Regions from separate parts of the uncultured Rossellomorea sp. genome, predicted to be linked through region 1. Evidence: riboswitches for the same ligand, from Rfam matches in the RefSeq annotation. Region 1 holds a riboswitch; each other region holds the start of a gene.

The links. Region 1 has a riboswitch for cobalamin ahead of Q1B03_RS08540 (ribonucleoside-diphosphate reductase subunit alpha). Riboswitches for the same ligand answer to the same signal wherever they lie in the genome.
Region 2: linked by a shared signal. The riboswitch ahead of metE (5-methyltetrahydropteroyltriglutamate--homocysteine S-methyltransferase) and the one ahead of Q1B03_RS08540 (ribonucleoside-diphosphate reductase subunit alpha) in region 1 are both predicted to bind cobalamin.
Region 3: linked by a shared signal. The riboswitch ahead of Q1B03_RS06700 (hypothetical protein) and the one ahead of Q1B03_RS08540 (ribonucleoside-diphosphate reductase subunit alpha) in region 1 are both predicted to bind cobalamin.
Region 4: linked by a shared signal. The riboswitch ahead of Q1B03_RS18390 (acyl-CoA thioesterase) and the one ahead of Q1B03_RS08540 (ribonucleoside-diphosphate reductase subunit alpha) in region 1 are both predicted to bind cobalamin.

What each region holds. Positions count from the first base shown of each region.
Region 1 covers NZ_CANKZT010000002.1:312,543-318,322, forward strand. Annotated here, with positions in the region: gene gndA (NADP-dependent phosphogluconate dehydrogenase) at 1-972, shown strand, start outside; gene Q1B03_RS08530 (hypothetical protein) at 1,017-1,193, opposite strand; gene Q1B03_RS08535 (SurA N-terminal domain-containing protein) at 1,320-2,096, opposite strand; cobalamin riboswitch at 2,765-2,946, shown strand; gene Q1B03_RS08540 (ribonucleoside-diphosphate reductase subunit alpha) at 3,092-5,338, shown strand; gene Q1B03_RS08545 (ribonucleotide-diphosphate reductase subunit beta) at 5,358-5,780, shown strand, end outside.
Region 2 covers NZ_CANKZT010000001.1:1,291,944-1,297,723, reverse strand. Annotated here, with positions in the region: gene thiC (phosphomethylpyrimidine synthase ThiC) at 1-573, shown strand, start outside; gene Q1B03_RS06680 (hypothetical protein) at 551-748, shown strand; SAM riboswitch class I at 846-956, shown strand; cobalamin riboswitch at 1,026-1,211, shown strand; gene metE (5-methyltetrahydropteroyltriglutamate--homocysteine S-methyltransferase) at 1,364-3,664, shown strand; gene Q1B03_RS06670 (biotin transporter BioY) at 4,083-4,622, shown strand; gene Q1B03_RS06665 (GNAT family N-acetyltransferase) at 4,666-5,454, opposite strand; gene Q1B03_RS06660 (lmo0937 family membrane protein) at 5,687-5,780, shown strand, end outside.
Region 3 covers NZ_CANKZT010000001.1:1,300,064-1,305,843, forward strand. Annotated here, with positions in the region: gene Q1B03_RS06695 (ABC transporter substrate-binding protein) at 105-1,043, opposite strand; gene Q1B03_RS06700 (hypothetical protein) at 1,064-1,585, opposite strand; cobalamin riboswitch at 1,752-1,939, opposite strand; gene Q1B03_RS06705 (hypothetical protein) at 2,071-2,403, shown strand; gene Q1B03_RS06710 (DUF2584 domain-containing protein) at 2,444-2,686, opposite strand; gene Q1B03_RS06715 (S9 family peptidase) at 2,714-3,514, opposite strand; gene Q1B03_RS06720 (ABC transporter substrate-binding protein) at 3,733-4,734, shown strand; gene Q1B03_RS06725 (ABC transporter ATP-binding protein) at 4,811-5,587, shown strand; gene Q1B03_RS06730 (ABC transporter permease) at 5,568-5,780, shown strand, end outside.
Region 4 covers NZ_CANKZT010000006.1:127,280-133,059, reverse strand. Annotated here, with positions in the region: gene Q1B03_RS18395 (flotillin family protein) at 131-1,642, opposite strand; cobalamin riboswitch at 1,845-2,034, shown strand; gene Q1B03_RS18390 (acyl-CoA thioesterase) at 2,181-2,654, shown strand; gene Q1B03_RS18385 (helix-turn-helix domain-containing protein) at 2,969-4,219, shown strand; gene Q1B03_RS18380 (S8 family serine peptidase) at 4,523-5,780, shown strand, end outside.

The DNA of each region.
Region 1 (5,780 bases):
GCTTATGACTTAATCGAGCCTTTCTTAACAGCGATTGCTGCAAAGGTTAAAGGCGACGCGTGCAGTACATATATCGGTCCTGACGGATCTGGCCATTATGTGAAAATGGTCCATAATGGAATTGAGTACAGTGATATGCAGCTTATTTGTGAAGCGTATTATCTCATGAAAAATGTCTTAGGTTTAAATGCAACAGAGCTGCATGAGATATTCAAAGAATGGAACGCGGGGGAGCTGGACAGCTACCTGATTGAAATCACGGCGGATATCTTTACCAAGGTGGATGAAGAAACAGGAAAGCCCCTTGTTGAAGTGATCCTGGATACAGCAGGACAAAAAGGTACTGGGAAATGGACGAGTATTTCTGCACTGGAATTAGGTGTACCATTATCAATCATTACTGAGTCTGTGTTTGCCCGTTTCATCTCTGCCATGAAGGAAGAACGTGTGAAAGCAAGCAAGATTTTAAAAGGGCCGAAGAATAAAACGTTCTCCGGTAACAAAGAAGAGTTTATCGAAATGATTCGTAAAGCTCTCTATTTAAGCAAAATTTGTTCCTATGCACAAGGTTTCGCCCAGCTTCAATCTGCTTCGGATGAGTATAACTGGAACCTGAAGCCCGGCGAGATTTCCATGATTTTCAGAGGTGGATGCATCATTCGTGCAGGCTTCCTGGAAGAAATCAAGAAAGCCTATGATCGTGAACCGGGATTAACGAATTTACTTCTTGATCCATATTTCAAGGAAATCGTAGAAAACTATCAGGAGGAAGCGAGAGAAGTGGTGGCTACAGCCATTAAATTAGGTATCCCTGTACCAGGTCTAGCGAGTGCTTTAGCATATTATGACAGCTATCGCTCAGAGTCACTCCCTGCCAACCTCCTTCAAGCCCAACGTGATTATTTTGGAGCCCATACGTATCAGCGAGTGGATAAGGAAGGAACATTCCATACGGATTGGTTATCTAAATAAGAAGAGTGCCCTGTGGGAATCCCACAGGGCTTTTGATTAACGTATTATTCTTTGCTTGATGAGTCATCTTTCGTATGATGTTTATTTTTCTCGTCCCGCTGCTCTTTTTTTAAGTCATCGAGGGGAATTGGGTCCACATTCTGCTCACTTTCATGCTGATCAAGAATGCCGTCATGATCTTTATTGATTTGTTCTGGATTGTCATTGGCTCTCTTTGTCATTATCTTTCATCCTCCCTTAATGAGTCGTTGTTGTACAATACCCTTCTTGATGAGAGGAAAACATCGGGGAGGAATAGAACATAAGAAAGCCACCTATCTATACAGGTGGCTTTCTACAATGGTGCTTTAGATTTTTACATCGACTTTAGCATTTTTCTTTAAATCTTCTACGTGTTGAACAAGCTTTTCTTGTTTTTTCTGTTGTTCTAACTGAGTCTTGATCTGAGGTTTAACTTCTTCAAATTTTGGTGCATCCTTTGATTCACCCTGACCTTGCTGACTTGCGTACTGATCGTAAAACTTCTTCATTTCCTCTTCAGAGACTTCTTCTACTTTGATTTCTTTCTCAACGTAGTTTGTGTATTTGATGTTTTCAGCGATTTGAGTTTTTAACTCATCCATCGTGAATCCGGCTTTTTTCATTGCATCTTCAAACTTCTTTTCATCACCGTACTGCTTTTTAACTTCTTCCAGTTGTTTATTGATTTCATCTTCTGATGCCTTATATCCTTTTTCATCGGCTTGCTGCATAAGGAGTGTTTGTCCAACCAGACTATCAATAGTTTGTTCTTTTATCTTCTTTGCTGCCTCTTTACTTGTCGGGTCTTGACCCATTTGTTGATACTGCATTTGTGATTGAGTCAATACGTTGTTGAAATCTTCACCTTTAATTTTTTCATCGTTTACAATGGCAACGATCTTATCTTTTTCAACCTTTTGTTCATCCATTTTCTTCTGCATTTCTTCCATCTGCTTAGCTTGCTCCTCTTGAGCCTGTCCATCGCTTTTTTCTTCTGTCTTCGCTTTATCTTCAGCTTGTTTTTGGCTCTCCTCGTTCGAACCGCAAGCGGCTAGTCCAATCGTTAGTAATGCTAATAGTAAAGTCGTTAATAATTTTTTCATAATAGACTCCTTTCAGAACTAAGGTGTGATTTCGAAAAAAATCACTTAATGCGCATTTTAAATGAAAAAACCGTAAAAAGAAAGTATTTAAGCTGAAAAGTATTGATTGTAATAAGGTTGAAATACATTAAATTGCTTATATGGTCCCTCTTTCACTATTGTGTATGCGGTTACATTTGAACTGAAAGCTCCCGGGTAGAAATGAAATTGTAAGAGGATTTTCACATACATTAAAGCCGAACTAAAAAAAAGAGGCTGTTTAAATCGAGTTCATTCTCCATTTAAACAGCCAATAAAAAATATTGGGGACCAAAGAATACTGTCAAACAACCTTCTATTTGAATTATAGAGAGTGGGAACATTTTCTTCAACTAACATGTAGGAAGGTGTCGGCTGACTAGTGTCCATTTGAAGGTTGTATTCAATCTTCTCCTATTCTTTTCATGGAAAATAATAATTATAAGCATATTTCATAGGAAGGATTTATCCTTCCTTCTGTTCAACTTATTACAACTCTTGACTTTACGAGTGTAATAGAGTGATACTATTAAAAGATTTCAACTTCTAAACAAAGTGAATAGTTCCACTTGTAAATTCATTTTTAATCGTTTATGATGATACAGAACACAACATTTAGTGTTATGTTTGATGATTTTAACAATATATTGATTATAACCTGTGAATAGGGTGTCTGAATGGACTTAAAAGGGAATCCGGTGTGAATCCGGAGCTGTCCCCGCAACTGTAAGTGCTGACGAAATAAGGAACTGCCACTGTCTTATACGATGGGAAGGCCTTAGAGTAGGGTGAAGCATGAGTCAGGAGACCTGCCTTATTTATTCACGTGTTATCTTCTTCGGGAATTGGGAGGATAAAGCGAGGATTGTAATAGGCTTTAAGTCTATGTACATATCTCCGTATATATTAGGCCCATCCTTCTGAAGGATGGGCTTTTTTGAATCCTATCCACACTGTATAAATTGGGAGGAATATTTATGTCAATCGTATCACAAGAGCAGCGACTAATAGTGGAAGCAGAGGAGATTATAACAAGTCTCCACAGTCGTTTTCCACAGCTCCATTTTAAAGAATTCGATGAAAAGATTTTTATGTATGCTAACGGACAGTCTGTACTGAGTAAAGAAAAGCTTTATCATTTCATGATTCTCACTGCAGTTGAACGTATTTCTGCCCATGAACCCGATTGGACCTATGTGGCTGCAACACTTTATTTAAAAAACCTTTATCGTACAGTTGCTAATTCCAGGGGAATTGAAAAAGACAAGTTATACAGTTCCTTTAATAAATCAATTCACGAGTTGACTGATCGGAAATTATATACGTCAGCCCTGCTCGAATCTTATACAAAAGAAGATATAGACTTCCTGGCAACGATCATGGATTCATCTAAAGATCAATTGTTTACTTACATAGGGATCGTCACATTAACAGAGCGGTATTTAACAAAATCCCATGATGGAAAGATTCTTGAATTACCACAAGAGCGATTATTGATCATTGCCATGACTCTCTTTATGAACGAACCGCGTGATAAGCGGATGGCGCTCATTCAGGAAGCGTATTGGGCACTATCCAATTTGTATATGACGGTAGCCACCCCTACATTCGCCAATGCGGGGAAAAGTCATGGTCAGTTATCAAGTTGTTTTATTGATACGGTGGCAGATGATTTAAGGAGCATTTATGACAGCAATACAGATGTTTCCACATTAAGTAAAAACGGTGGAGGCCTGGGTATCTATTTAGGGAAAGTCCGAAGCAGAGGAAGTGATATTAAAGGCTTCAAGGGTGTAAGTTCAGGTGTTATTCCATGGATGAAGCAATTAAATAACACGGCCGTATCGGTTGATCAATTAGGCCAGCGTCAAGGAGCAATCGCTGTATATTTAGATGTATGGCATAAGGATATTTTTCCTTTTCTTGATACGCGATTAAATAATGGAGATGAAAGGCAGCGTACTCATGACCTCTTCACAGGTGTCAGCTTACCTGATTTATTTATGGAGCAAGTGGAGAAAAGAGGGGAATGGTATTTATTTGATCCTCATGAAGTGAAAATAGGCATGGGTTTTTCACTGGAAGATTACTATGACGAAAAGGATGGAGAAGGCTCGTTCAGGGATAAGTACTGGGAGTGTGTAGAAAACCCTGACCTTTCAAGGGAAGTGGTCCCAGCGATTGAAATTTTCAAGCGGATCATGATTTCCCAGCTTGAAACGGGAACACCCTATATGTTTTACCGAGATACAGTCAATCGGCTAAATGCCAATCAGCATAAGGGGATGATTTACTGCAGTAATTTATGTACGGAAATCGCCCAGAATATGAGTGCGACCATTATGGAAGAAGAGGTCATAAAGGACGGGAAAATCATTACCTATAAATCTCCGGGAGATTATGTCGTCTGTAATCTGGCATCTGTTTCTTTAGCTAAAACGGTAATGGATGATGAGCTGGAAAGAGTGGTGTCCATAGGAGTAAGATTACTGGATAATGTCATTGATATAAATAAACTTCCAGTCCTGCAAGCCCAACTGACAAACAGGCGCTATAGAGGGATTGGATTAGGAACCTTTGGGTGGCATCACCTTCTTGCTTTAAAAGGGTTGAAATGGGAGAGCGATGAAGCCGTTGATTATTGTGATTCCTTATACGAGGATGTTGCCTATTACACGATTAAAGCCAGTCATGAATTAGCAATAGAAAAAGGATCTTATCCATATTTCAGCGGTTCAGATTGGTCCACCGGAGAGTATTTTTCCAAAAAAGGATATTCAGGACCAAGGTGGAATGTACTCAGGGAGGAAGTTTCTACTAAAGGGATACGAAACGGATATTTAATGGCCGTCGCCCCTAATTCATCCACCTCGATCATAGCCGGATCCACAGCAAGTATAGATCCTTTGTTCAGATTAGAGTACTCAGAAGAAAAGAAAGATTATAAGATTCCTGTTACAGCCCCTGATTTATCACCTAAGACAACCTGGTATTACAAAACGGCCTATAACGTAGATCAGCACTGGAGTATTAAACAAAATGAGAAGAGACAGCGTCATATAGATCAGGGAATATCGTTTAACTTGTATGTGCGAAATGATATCAAGGCGATAGAGTTATTATCTCTTCATTTAGATGCATGGAAGTCAGGGTTGAAAACGACCTACTATGTGCGATCAACATCTGTTTCGAATTTTGAAGAATGTGAAAGCTGCCATAGCTAACCGGGAGGAAGATGATAACGTGAATGGATTGAAGAAGCGAATCTTAATAGATTCAGAGGCACCAAATAAATCAACAGGTATCGTAAATGGGAAAAGTTCGAATATATTGAACTGGGATGATGTCAGGTTCTCATGGGCATATCCGAAATATAAGAGAATGCTCGGGAATTTCTGGACACCTTTTGAAATCAATATGGCAAAGGATATTAAACAATTTCCGAATCTTTCATCGAGAGAGCAGGAGTCCTTTTTAAAAATCATCGGTTTACTGGCTCTACTTGATAGTGTGCAGACAGATTACGCCGGTAAAGTGGCAGACTATCTGACGGATTCCAGCTTAAATGCGCTGATGATCATTCTTGCACAGCAAGAGGTTGTACACAATCATTCCTATAGCTATGTATTATCGAGTATCGTGTCAAAAAAGAAACAGGATGAAGTG
Region 2 (5,780 bases), on a different contig from region 1:
ATTAAAGAGAATGTGGATAAGCAAATGGAAATCTGTCATGAAGCTCCTTTTTATACCTTGGGGCCATTAACGACAGATATTGCACCGGGGTATGATCACATTACTTCCGCCATAGGGGCTGCCATGATCGGTTGGTTTGGGACAGCCATGCTGTGCTATGTAACACCGAAAGAGCATCTGGGATTACCGAATAAAGATGATGTGAGAGAAGGTGTCATTGCTTATAAAATCGCAGCACATGCAGCGGATTTGGCGAAAGGCCATCCAGGGGCACAAGTCAGAGATAATGCCGTTTCTAAGGCTCGATTTGAATTTAGATGGAATGACCAATTTAATTTATCCCTGGACCCGGAGCGTGCAAGGGAGTATCATGATGAAACACTTCCTGCAGAAGGGGCAAAAACGGCCCATTTTTGTTCAATGTGTGGCCCGAAATTTTGTTCAATGAGAATATCACATGACATAAGGGGAATGAAGGAGACTAGCATGAATGATGCTCATAAGGAAATAGAAAAAGGATTGAAAGAAAAATCGAAGGAGTTTGTGGAAAATGGATCAAACATCTATCGATAAACCTTCTTGTCATGTACTGAAATTGAAGAATGAGATCGTAAAGCTCAATCAGAGAGTCATCCAACTCGAAAAAGAAGTGAAGAGCATTCAGGAAAACTGCAGACATGTCTTTTATGAAACGGATGTAACAAGATCTTGTATCAAATGTCATTATGTAGAAAGTACCTATTATTAGAAACGTGTAAGGTATTAATTAAATTTCTTTTGACAGCTTATATGTACCGTGCTACGATTATTACAAATTTCGGAATAGTAAATGAATATATTTGTAACTCTTATTGAGAGTGGTGGAGGGACTGGCCCTGTGAAACCCGGCAACCATTCAACCGATGTGTTGAAAAGGTGCTAATTCCTGCAAAGCACTTTGCTTTGGAAAATAAGAGAGGATTCTCATAAACATGAAGCCCTCTCTTTCGCAAGAGAGGGCTTTTCGTTTTTATGAAAGAAAAATTAAATAGACAAATGCAATAGGTGCTGAGTCATGCTCAGCTAAAAGGGAAGACCGGTGAAAATCCGGCACGGTCCCGCCACTGTAATGGGGAGCGACTTATCATTCAACCACTATTTCTGTTGAAATGGGAAGGGATAAGAAGCTGTGAACCTAAGTCAGGAGACCTGCCTGTTGTATGCGCTTATGCTCTACGTGGATATAGAGAGGGGTGAGGAATACGTGTTGAGAATACAAGATTGTCTCAACTCAAGTTAGTGATGCGTATGAATCTCTCTTTCATTTGAAAGGGAGATTTTTTTGTTGATGACAACCATATCAAGTATAAGGAGTGAGGATTGAATGAGTAAGGTGATCAGTTCAAATTTAGGATATCCAAGAATCGGTGAAAAGCGTGAATGGAAAAAGACGCTGGAACAATTTTGGGCAGGGAAGATTGAAAAGGATTCCTTCTTAGAACAAATGGAGGAAATACGAGTCAACCATTTGAAGAAGCAACTGGATCAGGGAATTGATTTGATTCCGGTTGGAGATTTCAGCTCATATGATCATGTGCTTGATACAGCCGTCATGTTCGGCTTGGTTCCTAAGAGGTTTCATTATGGTGGGGGTAAGGTCTCTCTTGAAACGTATTTTGAAATGGCCAGAGGATCAAAGGACGCGGTGGCACTGGAAATGACAAAATGGTTTAACACCAACTATCACTATCTCGTCCCTGAACTTGATGGGATCGTTCCCCGGTTGGTGGAAAATCGTCCCCTCCATTTTTTTAGGGAGGCAAAAGAAAAACTGGGTATAGAAGGAAAACCGGTTATCTTAGGTCCGTTCACATTTGTGAAATTGTCCAAAGGGTATGATAACGGGGACTATAAAACCATCGTTGATCAATTTGTCCCTCTTTATGCTGAAGTATTGCGTGATTTACAGGAAGAGGGTGTAGAGTGGGTACAAATGGATGAACCGATCTTGTGCACATCCATCGGGGATGAAGAGATGGATCAATTTAAAGAAGTCTATCAAACACTTAAAGAATCCTGCCCCGGGTTAAAGATCATCCTCCAAACCTATTATGATAGTTTGGAAAGGTACCAGCGGGTGTTAGCACTCCCAGTGGACGGCATAGGGATAGATTTTATGCATGATCGTGGTAAGAATTTGGCGGCGCTGAAAAGATTTGGTTTTCCTAAAGATAAATTCCTGGCTGCCGGCATTCTTGATGGCAGGAATATTTGGAGAAGTAATCTTGCTGATACCCATTCGCTTCTATCGTTCATTGCAGGGTATGTTCCGAGTGATCGCTTGATCATACAACCATCATGCAGTTTACTTCATGTACCTGTAACCTTGCAGAATGAAGAAGCAATTGATACACCTCTCATTGACGCTCTATCATTTGCTGATGAGAAATTACATGAAATCACAATTTTAACGAAGGGGATTCGTGAGGGAGTCGAGACAATAGAAGATGAGATTGCTCAAAGTGTAACGGCGATTAAGAATTTAAACGAATCACCCCTGCGCAATAATAGGGAGGTGCAGGAAGAGGTTGAGGAATTGCAACCCGATAATGTAGGGAGAAAGGATCCTTTCCATATTCGTAAACTGGAACAGGCGAAGTACTTTTCATTACCTTTTCTACCTACCACTACAATAGGAAGTTTTCCTCAAACCCAGGAAGTAAGAAGGCAAAGGTTGAAATGGAGGAAGGGAGAACTTTCTGATGGGGAGTATCAACAATATATTCATGCGGAAATAAAACGCTGGATTGAAATTCAGGAACAAATAGGTCTTGATGTGTTTGTACATGGGGAATTCGAGCGGACTGATATGGTTGAATTCTTTGGTGAGAAATTAGATGGTTTTCAATTTACGAAGTTTGGATGGGTACAATCATACGGTTCCAGATGTGTGAAGCCACCACTCATTTACGGTGATGTGAATTTTAAAGAACCGATGACGGTTAAAGAAACCGTATATGCCCAATCATTAACCGATAAACCGGTTAAAGGGATGTTAACGGGCCCGATCACGATTCTAAATTGGTCATTTATTCGGAATGATATATCACGATATGAAGTATCGAATCAAATCGCACTTTCTCTCCAAAAAGAGATAGAGGAATTAGAAGCCCATGGGATTCGCATGATACAAGTCGATGAGCCGGCACTTAGGGAAGGTCTGCCTTTAAAGAGTGAAAATTGGGAGGAATATCTAAAGGCTGCCGTTTATGCCTTCAGATTGGCCACTTCATCTGTACAGAAGCAAACCCAGGTCCACACACATATGTGCTATTCGGATTTTGAAGATATTATAGATGCCATCAGTGATCTGGATGCTGATGTCATCTCGATTGAAACATCAAGAAGTCATGGGGAGTTGATCCATGTTTTTGAAGATTATACGTATGACAAAGGGATTGGTCTCGGGGTATATGACATTCATAGTCCACGGGTGCCGAAACGTGAAGAATTAATCCGCAATATACATCGGGCTCTGGAAGTGCTGGATCCCCATTTATTCTGGGTCAACCCGGATTGTGGTTTGAAAACACGTGGGATCGATGAGACGGTCTTAGCTCTTAAAACCATGGTGGAAGCTGCGGAACAAGTGCGTGAAGAAGTGCTTCTTAAAAATGAAAGATAATAGACGGAGAACGAAGAGAAATATGATCGAGTGTAGCTGTACGCTCGTGTGATCCACCTTTACAAAACGCAGGGCGCAGGTGAAAGGAAGTGCGTCCTGCTCATAAGGAGAGAAAGAAAATGCCATACATAGCCATAGGAAGAATCATTCAAGTATTTAATGAACATCAGCCAAATCGCACTATCCTATATTTGGTGAGTGATAAGGGGATTGATGAGTTCCCAAAAGGGAGGGTTACATTAAAAACCGCTTTAGAATGGCAGGCTAAAGAAATGATATGTAATGTTTATGCTCCCAGTTAAAAAACGAGAGGGAAGAAAAATAAGCTTCCCAAAATCCTTTCAATTGTGTTAACTTAATGTTATACATAGTTTACATACACAAGGGGGATTTGAAAGTGAACGGAGAAAAACTAAGGATGATCATTCACTGTGCCATCTTTGCTGCGATTACGGGGATTTTCGCTCAAATCGAGATTCCACTGCCACTCGTACCAATCAGCGGACAAACATTGGCAGTAGGAATTACCGCGACGATTCTTGGAAGCCGATATGGAGCGTTTGCCATGGTTTGCTATGCAGCCCTGGGAGCAGTGGGTGTTCCTGTATTTGCGGGCTTCAGTGGAGGGGCACAGGTACTGGTCGGTCCTACGGGAGGCTATATTTTCGGCTTTATCGTAGCGGCTTTCTTTACAGGCTTCATTCTTGAAAAAACCAAATTCACCATTCCGATGGCGATGATTGCCAATACAGTCGGAATGATCATTACGTTGATCCTGGGTACCATTCAACTTAAATTTGTAGCCGATCTTAGCTGGAATCAGGCAATGGCAGCAGGTGTATATCCATTTATCGTAGTTGGACTTATCAAAGCATTCCTGGCCAGTTGGATTGGAATCACTGTAAGACAACGACTGGTTCAGGCGAGGTTAATCGGGAATCGGAAAGCAGCAGCATAATGAAAAAAGTTGACTCTTTGTTGGGAGTCAACTTTTTTTATGACTAAAATTTATACATAGACCAATATCCTATATCCTTGAATCCGATTCGCTTATAAATTTTCCCTGCTTCAGGATTATCATAGAATAAGCACAATTCTTTTCCTTCTTCTAATACGTCACGACAGAGCTTCGTCATGCATTCCGTAGCGTATCCTTTTTTCTTGTACTCCGGATGGGTACAAACTGCCACAATCATCGCTGACATACTGTTTTCGGCGGTTGTAGAGGCGGAAGAAACAAACTTTCCGTCTTCCTCTACGTAATAGCTTCTGGAAACACCGGCTTCCATGCTGTGTTTTCTTTTTTCTACAGAAAAATCACCACCACTAAATTCAGGGATGCTGTTCAATAGGTCCACAAGTTGAGGTAGATCATTGAGGGTAGCCTGTTTAACATGAGGCAGGGCATGTCGGTTCATTGATTCCGTGTTGTCACATTTCGCATAATACATATGTCTTATTGATTTAGTTTCTCTGGATAAAAAGGGTTCAACCTGCGTCACGATCCTTTTTAATCCGGAAACGATGCTGTAGTCTTCAGTCCCATTGATGATTCTGGCAAACCCTTCCGCATCAAATTCACCCATGGAAAAAGGGATGAAGTTTTCTCTGTACTTAAGGAGGATTCCCCTCAAATTCCCTTTCGCATCAAAGTCGCCCCAAATTTTCTGAAAATCCTGTTCATACCCAAAGGCTTCAATGTCCCCGATAATAAACAAATTTTCAGCCGGCTGCTGCTGAATGAGTTGCTGACAAATATCATGATCCTGTTCTGTAAGTTGTCTGATCATCTTGATTCCCCTCCGTGAATTTTAATCATTATCATACAAAATTAGAAATATTTAGTAAAGTATTATTTTTAGGAAAATTTAATGAGAGCAAGAATTTTATTGAGTAAATTCAGCGTGACTAACAGAAGTTACTAATGGTTGTATATTTTTATATGTGAAATACCATGTATGGTTTTAAATTTATGGAAATAGGGAATCTTAGCATCAATCACAGTTATTAGGAGGGAAACTCATGCTTTGGACCATTATTGGAATTCTTTTAGTCCTTTGGTTGCTCGGATGGATCTTTAAAATCGGAGGAGCCATCATCCATATCTTACTCGTTA
Region 3 (5,780 bases), on a different contig from region 1:
TACTCATACGTTTGCATTACAAATCCTATAAAAAGTAACAATCTATCAGAAAAAGACAATGATTCCTCTTGCAAATCATTGTCTTCCCCATCTCCCATTCAATCTTATTCAGAAAATAAATCCGGATACACCGTTTTTGCTGTTAGCTCAACGGCTTCTCCAATACGTGGTCCTGGTCTTGACATAATGTCTGAATCCAAGAAATAGACTTGGCCATTTTGCACTGCATTTACATCTTTCCAGCTTTCCCGGGACTTGATTTCGGCTGTCGGCTCATCGACATAACCCACTGTCGTTAAAATCATATTAGGGTTCCGTTTAATGATTTCTTCTTCGCCTACTTTCACCCAGCCTTTTTGATCTACAAAAATATTCTCGACCCCTGCCGTTTCAAGTATTTCCTGCTGAAACGTTTCTGCTCCTGCTGTATAAATATCAGGGGAGGGACTGATTTCAAAATATACTTGTTCTTTTTCCTTTAGCGTGCTTACTTTTTCTTTCACATCTGAAATCTGTTGCTTGATGCCGTCTACCAATTCGTTCCCCTTCTTCTCTACTCCCATTACCGTTGCAATTTGTTCTATATCCCCATAAACATCTTCAAAGGTTTGGGCAGATTGAATGACAAATACGTTTAATCCCGCTTCCTCAAGCTGCTTCACTCCTGCATCATCTCCAGTGGTATAAGCAATGACAACTTCCGGCTTTAGTGCAATGACCTCTTCCGCATTGACTGTCATGGAATCCGACACTCTTTTAATCTCTTTCGCTTCCTCTGGATAGTTGTCGTATTCAGTTGCCCCGATTACCTTATCTCCTGCTCCTATGGCAAAGAGAATCTCTGTGTTACTCGGCTGTAAGGAAATAACGGTTTCCGGCACTTTCTCAAAGCTAATCTCTTCTCCCCTGTCATCGATGACAGAATAAGACTCATTATCAGACTTGACTTCCTTTGTGGATGTTACTTCTTCCCCATTGCTGCACCCTGCGAAAACAACCAGGATGAATGATAATAGTAAACTATTTAACCATGACTTTTTCATATTTCATCTTCCCCGCTTCTCTATATTTTGTCTTTATACGATTTACTCACAAAAGGAATTTCTTCAATCCCTTCACATTTATTCACATACACGGCCATCACAAACAGGACATTTGCCAGTAAATGAGCGTATTTAAATAGAATATTTTCCACTTTCATCTCAGTACTGACTTTATGTAAGGCACGGACGGACTTTTTTGCTTCACTGCGACAGGTATGAAGCGTACATGCGGCTGTACAGCCTTGAGGAAGGACAAAGGTTTGGATACGCTCCTCGACTTCCGACACATAACGATCGTACATTTGGCTCAATTTATTCAAGTCGTCTTCCTTGATGGCTGTCATTCCCCGGACCGAACCATTGAGGTGGTACGCCATCTCAGCTAAATATAGTAAATCGTCCTGAACTTTCGGTAAGTGCTCCGTCATTGATGACGCGAGTCCAATTTTAGTCGACAGTGAATCGGTCCGGATCTCAAAATCCACGGTTGAAACAGACTCACGCATATAGGGATAACATAAATAGCGGAAATCCTTTGCCATATGTAAGTTCCTCCTTTCTGAATGATGTTTGTGAAGCACCTATCGTATCTTCCGGGAGGTTTAAATAAACACAAAAAAACCAACCAAGAATATTGGCCGGCAGTTGTCATCCATATGAAAAAAGAGATGCTAAAAAGCCGCACCATACCCTTAACTTCCGAAGAGCATAATACGATGGAAAAAAGGCAGGTATCCTGGCTCGTGCGTCAGCCTACTCTAAGAACCTTCCCATCTGAATGATCAAATAGTGGTTTTCTTCTTATTTCGTCAGCACTTACAGTTGCGGAAACAGCTTCGGATTCACACCGAATTCCCTTTATGCTAAAGATCAGCACCTAATTTCTGCGTGGGTTTATTCACTTAAGGAACATTATACCACTTTATCCATATGAAAGATGATGAAGTTTTGCATAAAAAAACAAACATGTTGACGTACAAGCTTGAATATCTTTTGAGTATGTGAAGAAATGATAAGGAGGAAAAACATGAAGCGATTGATTGTTTTGCTATTATGCGTATTTTTGTTAAGTGCATGCGGAGACAAAAAACCTGCATCCCATGAATTATGTGGATACGGGGATATGATGGTGGTGAACAAGAAGGAATATGTGAAGGTCCCTGTGGAGAAGAAGTTGGTTCTGGATGAAAAGCTTGGATCTATTAAAGAAAAGATTGATAGTCAATATCACCCCGAGAATGATTTCTCGGCAAATATACTAAAAAAAGGGACACCCATCTATAGCGTGAAAGATCACAGCAATTATCTAATCGCCCAGACAGAGGATAATCGTTATATTTTATATGAGGAAATCAACTAAAAAGGAGGGCTGTAAGCAGATGTTTACAGCCCTCCTTTATTTAGTTCGTGGAATTCAAGGAAATCAACCGATACAGGATCGTCGTTTTCTCATCCATCCACTCCATCTTTTCGATACTGCCGTAACCACTCGGGTCACTGTGTTTCGTTTTTCTTACCTCTATCGGAATATGCATAGGGTAAAGGCGATATCCGTCCTTTTGCAGTACGAACAGATTCTCTTCTTTCCTCACTTCTTTTCCTTTTGTCACGATCATCGTGTTTAACTCTAAGCCCATGCCCATTTCGCTTGACCTCAATCCTTTTTGTATTTAATCATACACCACTGTCTTTTGATTTTTCATCCAGGTGCATAGCATGGAGACGATTTGTTGGTTCTTTCGTGGAGGGAAGTAATGTGTAAACTCTTTAAAGTATTGGGACGACACAGATTTATTCAGCTCATTCAGTCGTTTTTCTAATCTATATGCATGCTCAACTGAAACGTTCTGATCCTTTTCACCATGAATGATCAAAACGGGAGCTTTTAGGTTTTCTAACTCATATAGGGGCGTACGCCATTCATATCTTTCCGGAAATTTATTGGGACTTCCCCCTATGACTCTTTTCATCATTCTCCTGAGATCCTTCCGTTCGTCATATGTTAAGAACATATCCGAAACGCCTCCCCATGTAACAACAGAGGTAACGTCCCTGCGCTCCACGCCTGTCAGTAACGCCATTACTCCTCCACGGGAAAAGCCAAACACATGAATCCGGTTATGGACCACCCTGTGATAGTGTTTGAGCAATTCAACACCGGAAATGGCGTCTTCACGATCATCTCCAGCAAAATCTTCTTTTCCCTCTCCGCCAAGGTTTCCTCTGTAATAAGGAGCAAAAACAATGAATCCGTGAGAAGCAAATTGAGCGATTCTCGCCGGCCGGACCATTCCCACGCCTTTGATCCCCCCTCTCAGATAGAGGAACCCATCATACTTTCCACCTCCGACAGGTTCAGCCAATAAGCCTCTCACCCGGAGACCTCCGGATAGATAGGTAATTTCATATAGTTCCACATGTGGATTAGGTGAAGGAAACAATGTTTTCTTCACAATCGTTCCGTTTTTCATATTCTCTTCCTTTCAAAACGTGCATTGGGTATTCACACATTTTTTATACTCTACATAGACTATTTTAGCAAATCTCATCATCAACAGGAGATGCCGAGACGCAGCCTTCATGACCATCCTACCCTTCTTATATATAAGGATAAACAAGGCAAAGAAAGATGCACTCATCCCATTCTATCGTTACACCGGTTTCACAAAGCTTAAAGGAGGAATATTGAATGAAAAAATGGCTTAGAAGTAGCTTTGCCATGTTGCTCATCGTCATGTTAACACTCGGTTTGACAGCATGTGGAGAAAAAGAAGAAGTCGTACAAAAGGTTCGTGTAGCAGAGGTTACCCGCTCGATTTTCTATGCCCCTGAATATGTAGCCATCGAAAAAGGATTCTTCAAAGAGGAAGGGCTGGACATTGAATTGACCACTACGTGGGGTGGAGATAAAACGATGACCACCTTGCTATCGGGCGGTGCCGATATCGCTCTGGTCGGTTCAGAAACCTCCATCTACGTCCATGCACAAGGTTCGGATGATCCGGTCATTAATTTTGCTCAATTAACCCAAACCGACGGAACGTTTCTCGTCTCCCGTGAAAAAGTGGAAAACTTTGATTGGGATCAATTAAAAGATTCTACCTTCCTTGGCCAGCGTAAGGGCGGAATGCCGCAAATGGTAGGGGAATTTGTGCTGAAGCAGAACGGCATCGATCCTCAGAACGATTTAAACCTGATCCAAAACATTGATTTCGCTAATATTGCGAGCGCCTTTGCTTCGGGGACAGGGGACTACGTTCAGCTATTCGAACCAACGGCGTCCATTTTTGAACAGGAAGGAAAAGGGCATATCGTGGCTTCCTTTGGAACCGAATCAGGGCATGTTCCCTATACAACGTTCATGGCCAAAGACAGCTATATGAAAGACAACAAAGAAACGGTGGAAAAATTCACGAAAGCTCTATACAAAGCTCAAGCATGGGTGGAGGAAAACAGTGCAGCAGACATTGCTAAGGTGATTGAGCCCTATTTTGAAGACACAGAGCTTGCACTGATTGAAACAGTTGTCGATCGCTATAAATCACAAGGGTCCTTTGCGACCGATCCAATCCTTGACGAAGAAGAGTGGAACAATCTCCAAAACATCATGGATGAAGCAGGAGAGCTTCCGCAGTCCGTTGATCATGAAACGTTAGTGAATACTTCGATCGCTGAAAAAGCAGCAAAGTAGCAACAATCCTGGGGCTGACTTCACATGTCAGCCCTTCATTTACTTATAGAAAAAAGAAAATGGAGGCTGAAATACAGTGAACTTTCTATCGTTAGAATCGATCCATCATACCTACTTTTCACCCAAAACGGCCACCCATGCCCTCTCAGACATTACGCTTTCTGTAAAAGAAGGTGAGTTTGTCTCGTTTATCGGTCCGAGTGGATGCGGCAAAACCACTTTACTCTCCATTATTGCAGGACTCATCCAACCGACCGAAGGAACGATTTCATTATACAACCAACCTATCCGAAAAATGAAAAAGAAACTCGGCTACATGCTCCAACAGGATTATCTGTTTCCATGGAAAACCATCGAAGAAAATATATTTTTAGGTCTGACCATTATGGGGACCCTGACAGAAGAAAAGAGGAAGGAAGCACGTGATTTATTGACTGAGATGGGGTTAGAGGGTGTAGAAACGTCGTATCCGAGGGAACTGTCTGGAGGAATGCGACAAAGGGTAGCGCTGATTCGCACATTGATCACAGAACCTCAATTGCTCCTTTTGGATGAGCCTTTCTCTGCCCTCGATTATCAAACCAAATTGAAGCTTGAGGACCTGGTGTTTTCCACATTAAAGTCTTTTGGAAAAACAGCCATTCTTGTCACTCATGATATCGGGGAAGCCATCTCCATGAGTGACCGCATCATTCTATTCGGAGCAAAGCCAGGACGGATTCACACCACATTCGAGGTCCCGTCATCGTTAACAGGGTTAATGCCCTTTGAAGTCAGAAATCACGAAGAATTCCCGGGATTTTTCCAAACCATCTGGAAGGAGCTTGAAAAACTTGAATCACGAATCGATTAAACAAAAACACTTGGAATACATTCAATCATTGAAGAAAGAACAGCGATGGGTTTGGTTTTATCAAGCTCTTATTTTCCTTGTGTTCTTCTCTCTTTGGGAGCTCGCGAGCCGGAACAGCTGGGTAGATCCCCTCATTTTCAGCTCACCCTCGAAAATTTGGAAGCTGTTTCTCATAAAACTCGGAGACGGAAGC
Region 4 (5,780 bases), on a different contig from region 1:
CCGATTTGTACCTGGTACAGTGGTCATAACAACAGGTGCCAGGTACAGAATCAACATCCCGTGCCTGGCACTCTTTTTATCCCACTCAAAAAAAGAGATGCCCCCATATACCCGAGACATCTCCCTCTCATTATTTACTTTGGCTGTCTTCCTTTACCTCTGTTTCTTCCTTTTCGTTCGTCACAGCGACTTCCTTGTCAGCTGTTTCAGAGATCGCTGGCTGATAAGGTCTTTCATGGGATCTATTTGCATATGACTTCAGTAATTCACCTACATCGATGCCAGTCATTTCGCGTAACGGTTCCTGCATATCAAGCATCGTTCTGGTGATGCTTTTCCCAAAGGAAGGAACTCCCTGGCCATTACCGGAATCAATGATTTTAACAGAGTCAATATTGTTAAGAGGCTGAGCAATTTTCTCTGCGAAAACAGGCAGCATTTCGATTAGTTTCTCGGTAATGATGACATCACCATGTTTCTCCATTGCTTCTGCCAGCAGTTTACGGGATTCGGCTTCCGCTTTACCTCGCTCTCTGATAACATCGGCTTCAGCAGAACCTTCTTCTCTGCGTATCTTGGCTTTCGCTTCCCCGTCAATTTCTGCCTTGCGAGCTTCCGCTTCCGCTTTACGAGTGGTTTCGTAGTATTCGGCGTCGGCTTTCGTTTTACGAACTTTTGATTCTTCTGCTTCAAGTTTAACGGCACGTTCACGTTCAAGGAATTGAAGGGTTAACTCTTCCTCTTTCACTTCCTTTGTAAGTTTGGCTTTTTCCAACTCATAGGACTGTTCGGATTTCGCTCTTGCCCGCTCTGTTTCTTCTTTGAAGGCTGCGTCTTTGATGTCCTTCTCTTTTTTCGATTGGGCAATGGTAATTTGACGCTTGTATTCTTCCTCTTTCGCTTCCTGATCGGTTTGGGCACGGTGAATACGGGTTTCACGCTCGGTGTTTGCTTCTGCAATTTCAGCTTGCTTGCGAACCTCGGCGATACGTGGACGACCAAGATTTTTTAAGTATCCATTTTCTTCGTCAGCATCTCTTATGTCCGTTAGCCCGAGTGACGTAATTTTGAAGCCCATAAGATCCAGCTGCTTCTGAGCAATTTCAGATACGTCAGCGTTAAACTTTTCACGGTTGCTGTTGATATCTTCAACCGTCATTTTAGAAAGAATCGCACGAAGATTACTTCCCAGTACCTCAATGATTTCATCTTCAATCTCTTTTTGGTCCTTACCTAGGAACTGCTCGGCATAGTTCGCAATTCCGTTTAATGTGTCTGCCACCTTCACCATGGCCACTGCGTCTGCAACGATTGGTACTCCGCCATTTGTGTAAACTCTCGGTGTCGATAATTTTAATTGGAAGGATGTAAGATTAACAGGTGTAGATGTTTGGAAACGTCTTAATCTGTACCCTCCACCCCTGATGATTTTCATGGAACGCCCTTCCTGGTCGGTGAAAATATTCGTTTCCTTTTCAGGATCCCCCAGTTTCGGTCCGGTAATGATCAGTGCCTGGTTGGATCTCGCTGTACGATAGCGGAACCTCATCCAGAAATAATACGCGATTCCTGCAATAGCTGCAATAACCAGAACAGGAATCAAGAACATGAAAAATCCGATAATACTTAATGATCCTAGCATTCTGACAACCCCTCTCAAACTTTTCTATAAATCAGTCGAGCAACTGATTCACTATTTTATAAAACTTCTAGCTACAATATTATCTACGGAAGGGTTGTAGAAAAGTTTCAATATTTAGGTAAATTTTCTAATTTTAATACAATAATTTCTACCAAATAAAGACCTTACTTCTCATTCCTGTGATAAAATAAAAGCGTTCACAATTTAAACATTGCTCATTGGTGAAGATGATCAGGTCATCTTCTTAAAAGGGAAGTTGGTGAAAGTCCAACGCGGTCCCGCCACTGTAAAGCTGAGATTTCGTATGGATCCACTGTTTCGAATCGAAATGGGAAGGAATATGAAATTGTTGACGCTGAGCCAGGAGACCTGCCAATTGAGAAGAACACAGAGTTCCTACGGGAGATAGGAGGGTGTTGCGCTATATGAGCCAAATGAGGAATCACAGGATTCTGGACGTCCGCTTGAAGTAGCCGCATCTTCTTTTCAAAGGGAGATGCTTTTTTTTATTTCAGAAATTAAACTGGGAGATGAGAAAATGGAACAAGCTTATTCGGTAGAACGTTCACGAACCATACAAACAAAATTGGTACTGCCACCGGACACCAATCATATGCAAACGATTTTTGGAGGGAAAGTCCTTTCCTATATTGATGAAATTGCGGCACTATCAGCAATGAAGCACTCCAGCTCAGTCGTCGTCACGGCATCGATTGACTCCGTCGACTTTTTGTCGTCTGCAACGGTCGGTGATGCGTTAAGTCTGGAAGCCTACGTTACGTCTACAGGTCGAACATCCATGGAAGTATATGTAAAGGTCTACTCTACGAATCTTGTAACGAGTGTCAAAACCCTGACGACTGAATCATTCCTGACGATGGTCGCCGTTGATGAAAATGGTAAGCCCAAGCCGGTACCAAAAGTCATTCCAAAGACGGAAGAAGAATCGAGGCTTTTCAATACGGCTCCTTTGCGAAAAGAGCATAGAAAAAATCGTGCGCTTATTTTGTGAAAAGTCCCTGATTGCTAACTCTCCTAATAAACAAGAACACTCAGAGCTTCTCTAGGCTTTGAGTGTTTATAAGGGCTAGTCTATTGATCCTAATTGGAATGAAAACGGGGTTGGTTTTAGAGCGGGAAGTCATCCAGGATTCCTTCTTCTGGTGAAAGAAGTACAGGATCAACTCTAGGAAGAAAAGAGAAAAACAGTATAGAGATGCGATTTGGATGTTATTGCCTTCAGACCTCCGTCTTGTTCTAAACCTATAGAATACCGAGAAAATATTTCCTATAATGGATAATAAAATAGTTCATTTGGGGTGTAGTATGATCGAAGGTAAATTAATTAAATTTCATCGTGAAGATTCGGGTTTGACTCAAGAGCAGCTTGCACAGGGGATCTGCTCTACCACACATCTAAGTAAAATCGAAAGAGGGATCACAGAGTATTCCAGTGAAATTACTGATTTACTGGCAAGGAAGCTTGGAATCAATATGGAAGTCGAACGTTCTCGGTATCATTCGTTACAGGCTAAATTATCTGAATGGAATGATGCAATTATTATGATTCGAACCAATGACATCCATCAACTTAAAGGTGAAATCGAAAAGGAACCTTTAAGGTTTCTATCTGACTTCATCATTCAATACAACCTTTTCCTGGCAAGATATTATTTATTTTTGAACAAGCATGGAAAAGCCAAGGAAATCCTGGGCATGTTCGAAAACAAAAACTATCCTCTATCCCCTTTCGAACAAAATTTATTACTTCATGTCAAAGGGATCTACTATCATTCAACAAGACAATTTAACACTTGCATAAATGTATTGAAACAGATTGACGATGAATATCCGAACTCCGAATATTATTTTCATTTGGCATTAGCCTATCATTCCATTCATTCAAACACCTTTGCCTATTATTATGGGCAAAGAGCCTTGCATTTTTTCCAAAAAACATTGAATATCCTTAGGGTCATCGATTCTGAAACGTTAATTTTAATTCAATTGAATGCCAAAGAACCCTTTGAAATGGAAGAAACCAAACAACAGTATGATAAGCTCCTCAGAGTCTGTGAATCCGTTAATTCCAAGGAAAGGGCACATAAAATCCATAACAATCTGGGATTCGAATATTTTAGGAGAAAACGATATTCTGAATCAAAAGATTCCTATGAAAAAGCATTAAAACTTATTAATGAAGACACGCCAGCGTCACATTATTTAGTCACACTCAGCGGATATATACTAGCTTGTCTGAAAGGGAATCTGCTTTCTTCCGAAGAACTCAATCAATTAGCGACAAAAGGACTAAAAAGGGCTACTCAGCATCAGGACCCCACCTACGTTTTCTTTGAAATATACTTACTTACCATAAAAGGAAATGAACAAGAACTATATGAGTATATTGAATATACAGCTCTCCCCCATTTCAACAAAACGGGGAGCAAGTTGATGTATCAGCATTATGAAAGACAACTATTTTTATATTATGTAAAAACCGGGCAAACAGAGAAAGGATTCAAACTTGCATCCAATAAAATGTCCAATGAAATAAGCTATTATGAATTAGAATAATGACACTTTTAATGATAAAAGGAGGTTTTCTTTTATCATTTTTTTATTCGGCTGATTTCTCGTTGATTGTTAGCCACTATATTTGTTTTGTTTTCTGAACAACCCCAACTCACCGCCATTATTTCGCAACTTTCCTCCTACCCCCTCCTAAAAAATCAGAAGATAAATGATTGTTAAACTCCAATCAGTAGTTAAATAGTCCCTAAACAAACCCCCATACAAACATGACAGATTTAAATTTACACTATTAATTGTAATAATTTTTAGAATTATCGAACTAACAACTAAAGAAAAGAGGTAGAGATGATGAATGGATCTTCCATCGCAAAGAAATCAGCTGTGATTGCATTATCCACTGGATTACTTTTATCCCCTGTATCGGGCTACTCCTCTCCAACAGCTACAGCTGCGGATTGGAAAGCAGAAACGATTTTATCTTCTTTGACAGAAGAGCAAAGACAAGCATTGCATCAACTGAAATTAAATAACGCAGAAGGTCTCCAAGGATTTCAACCGAATGAATTGGCATCCGGTGAAGAAATCTCCGTTATCGTCGAATTCCAATCCAAACCTGGGCATGTAGCCGTACTAGAAGCTGCAGTAAAAGGAAAAACAGTAAAGAAAGAAGACGCCAAAGCCCAAGTGGAGAAAGAACATAAGATGTTCAAAGAAGATGTTGCAAAACATCTATCTACTAGTCTTGTAAAAGGAAAAAAGATAGAGCCGAAAATCACCCAAACCTATAAAGAAGCATATAACGGTGTGGCGATGACCCTTCCGGCCAATCAAGTAGAACGCCTGCTAAACTCCAAAGCCGTCAAGGCTGTATTTAAAAACCAGACCTATACTGTCGATCCGGTTCAACAAGATCTTCCTAATGATGTAGACCGTGAAATCACAACATCTGTTGAAAGCATTCCTTATTTAAAAGTGGATGAATTACATAAGGAAGGAATCACAGGAGACGGAATCAAAGTCGGCGTGATCGACACAGGTGTTGACTACAACCACCCTGATTTAAAGGATGCCTACAAAGGCGGATATGATTTTGTTGACGACGATGCGGATCCAATGGAAGCAACGTATGAAGATTGGAAGAGTACGAGTGAACCAGAGTTCAGTTATACGGGAAATCCCTATTATACCTCTCATGGTACTCATGTATCCGGAACCATTGTAGGACAAAACGAGAATGATAGTGAAGTATCTGTAGAGGGAGTTGCTCCAGATGCTGACTTATATGTGTATCGTGTCCTTGGTCCTTACGGAAGTGGTTACACCGAAGACGTCCTTGCAGGAATTGAGAAATCGGTTCAAGATGGTATGGATGTCATCAACCTCTCATTGGGAGCAAGTGTCAATGACCCTTATTACCCTACAAGTACCGCCCTTAACTATGCTGTGTTAAATGGTGTGACGGCCGTTGTTTCAGCCGGGAATTCAGGACCAAATGACTTTACCCTTGGCTCTCCTGGAACAGCAGCTTTAGCTTTGACTGTCGGGGCGAGTGATGTCCCTGTTTCCCAAACCACTTTTACTGGTCAAACGACAGCTGGCTGGT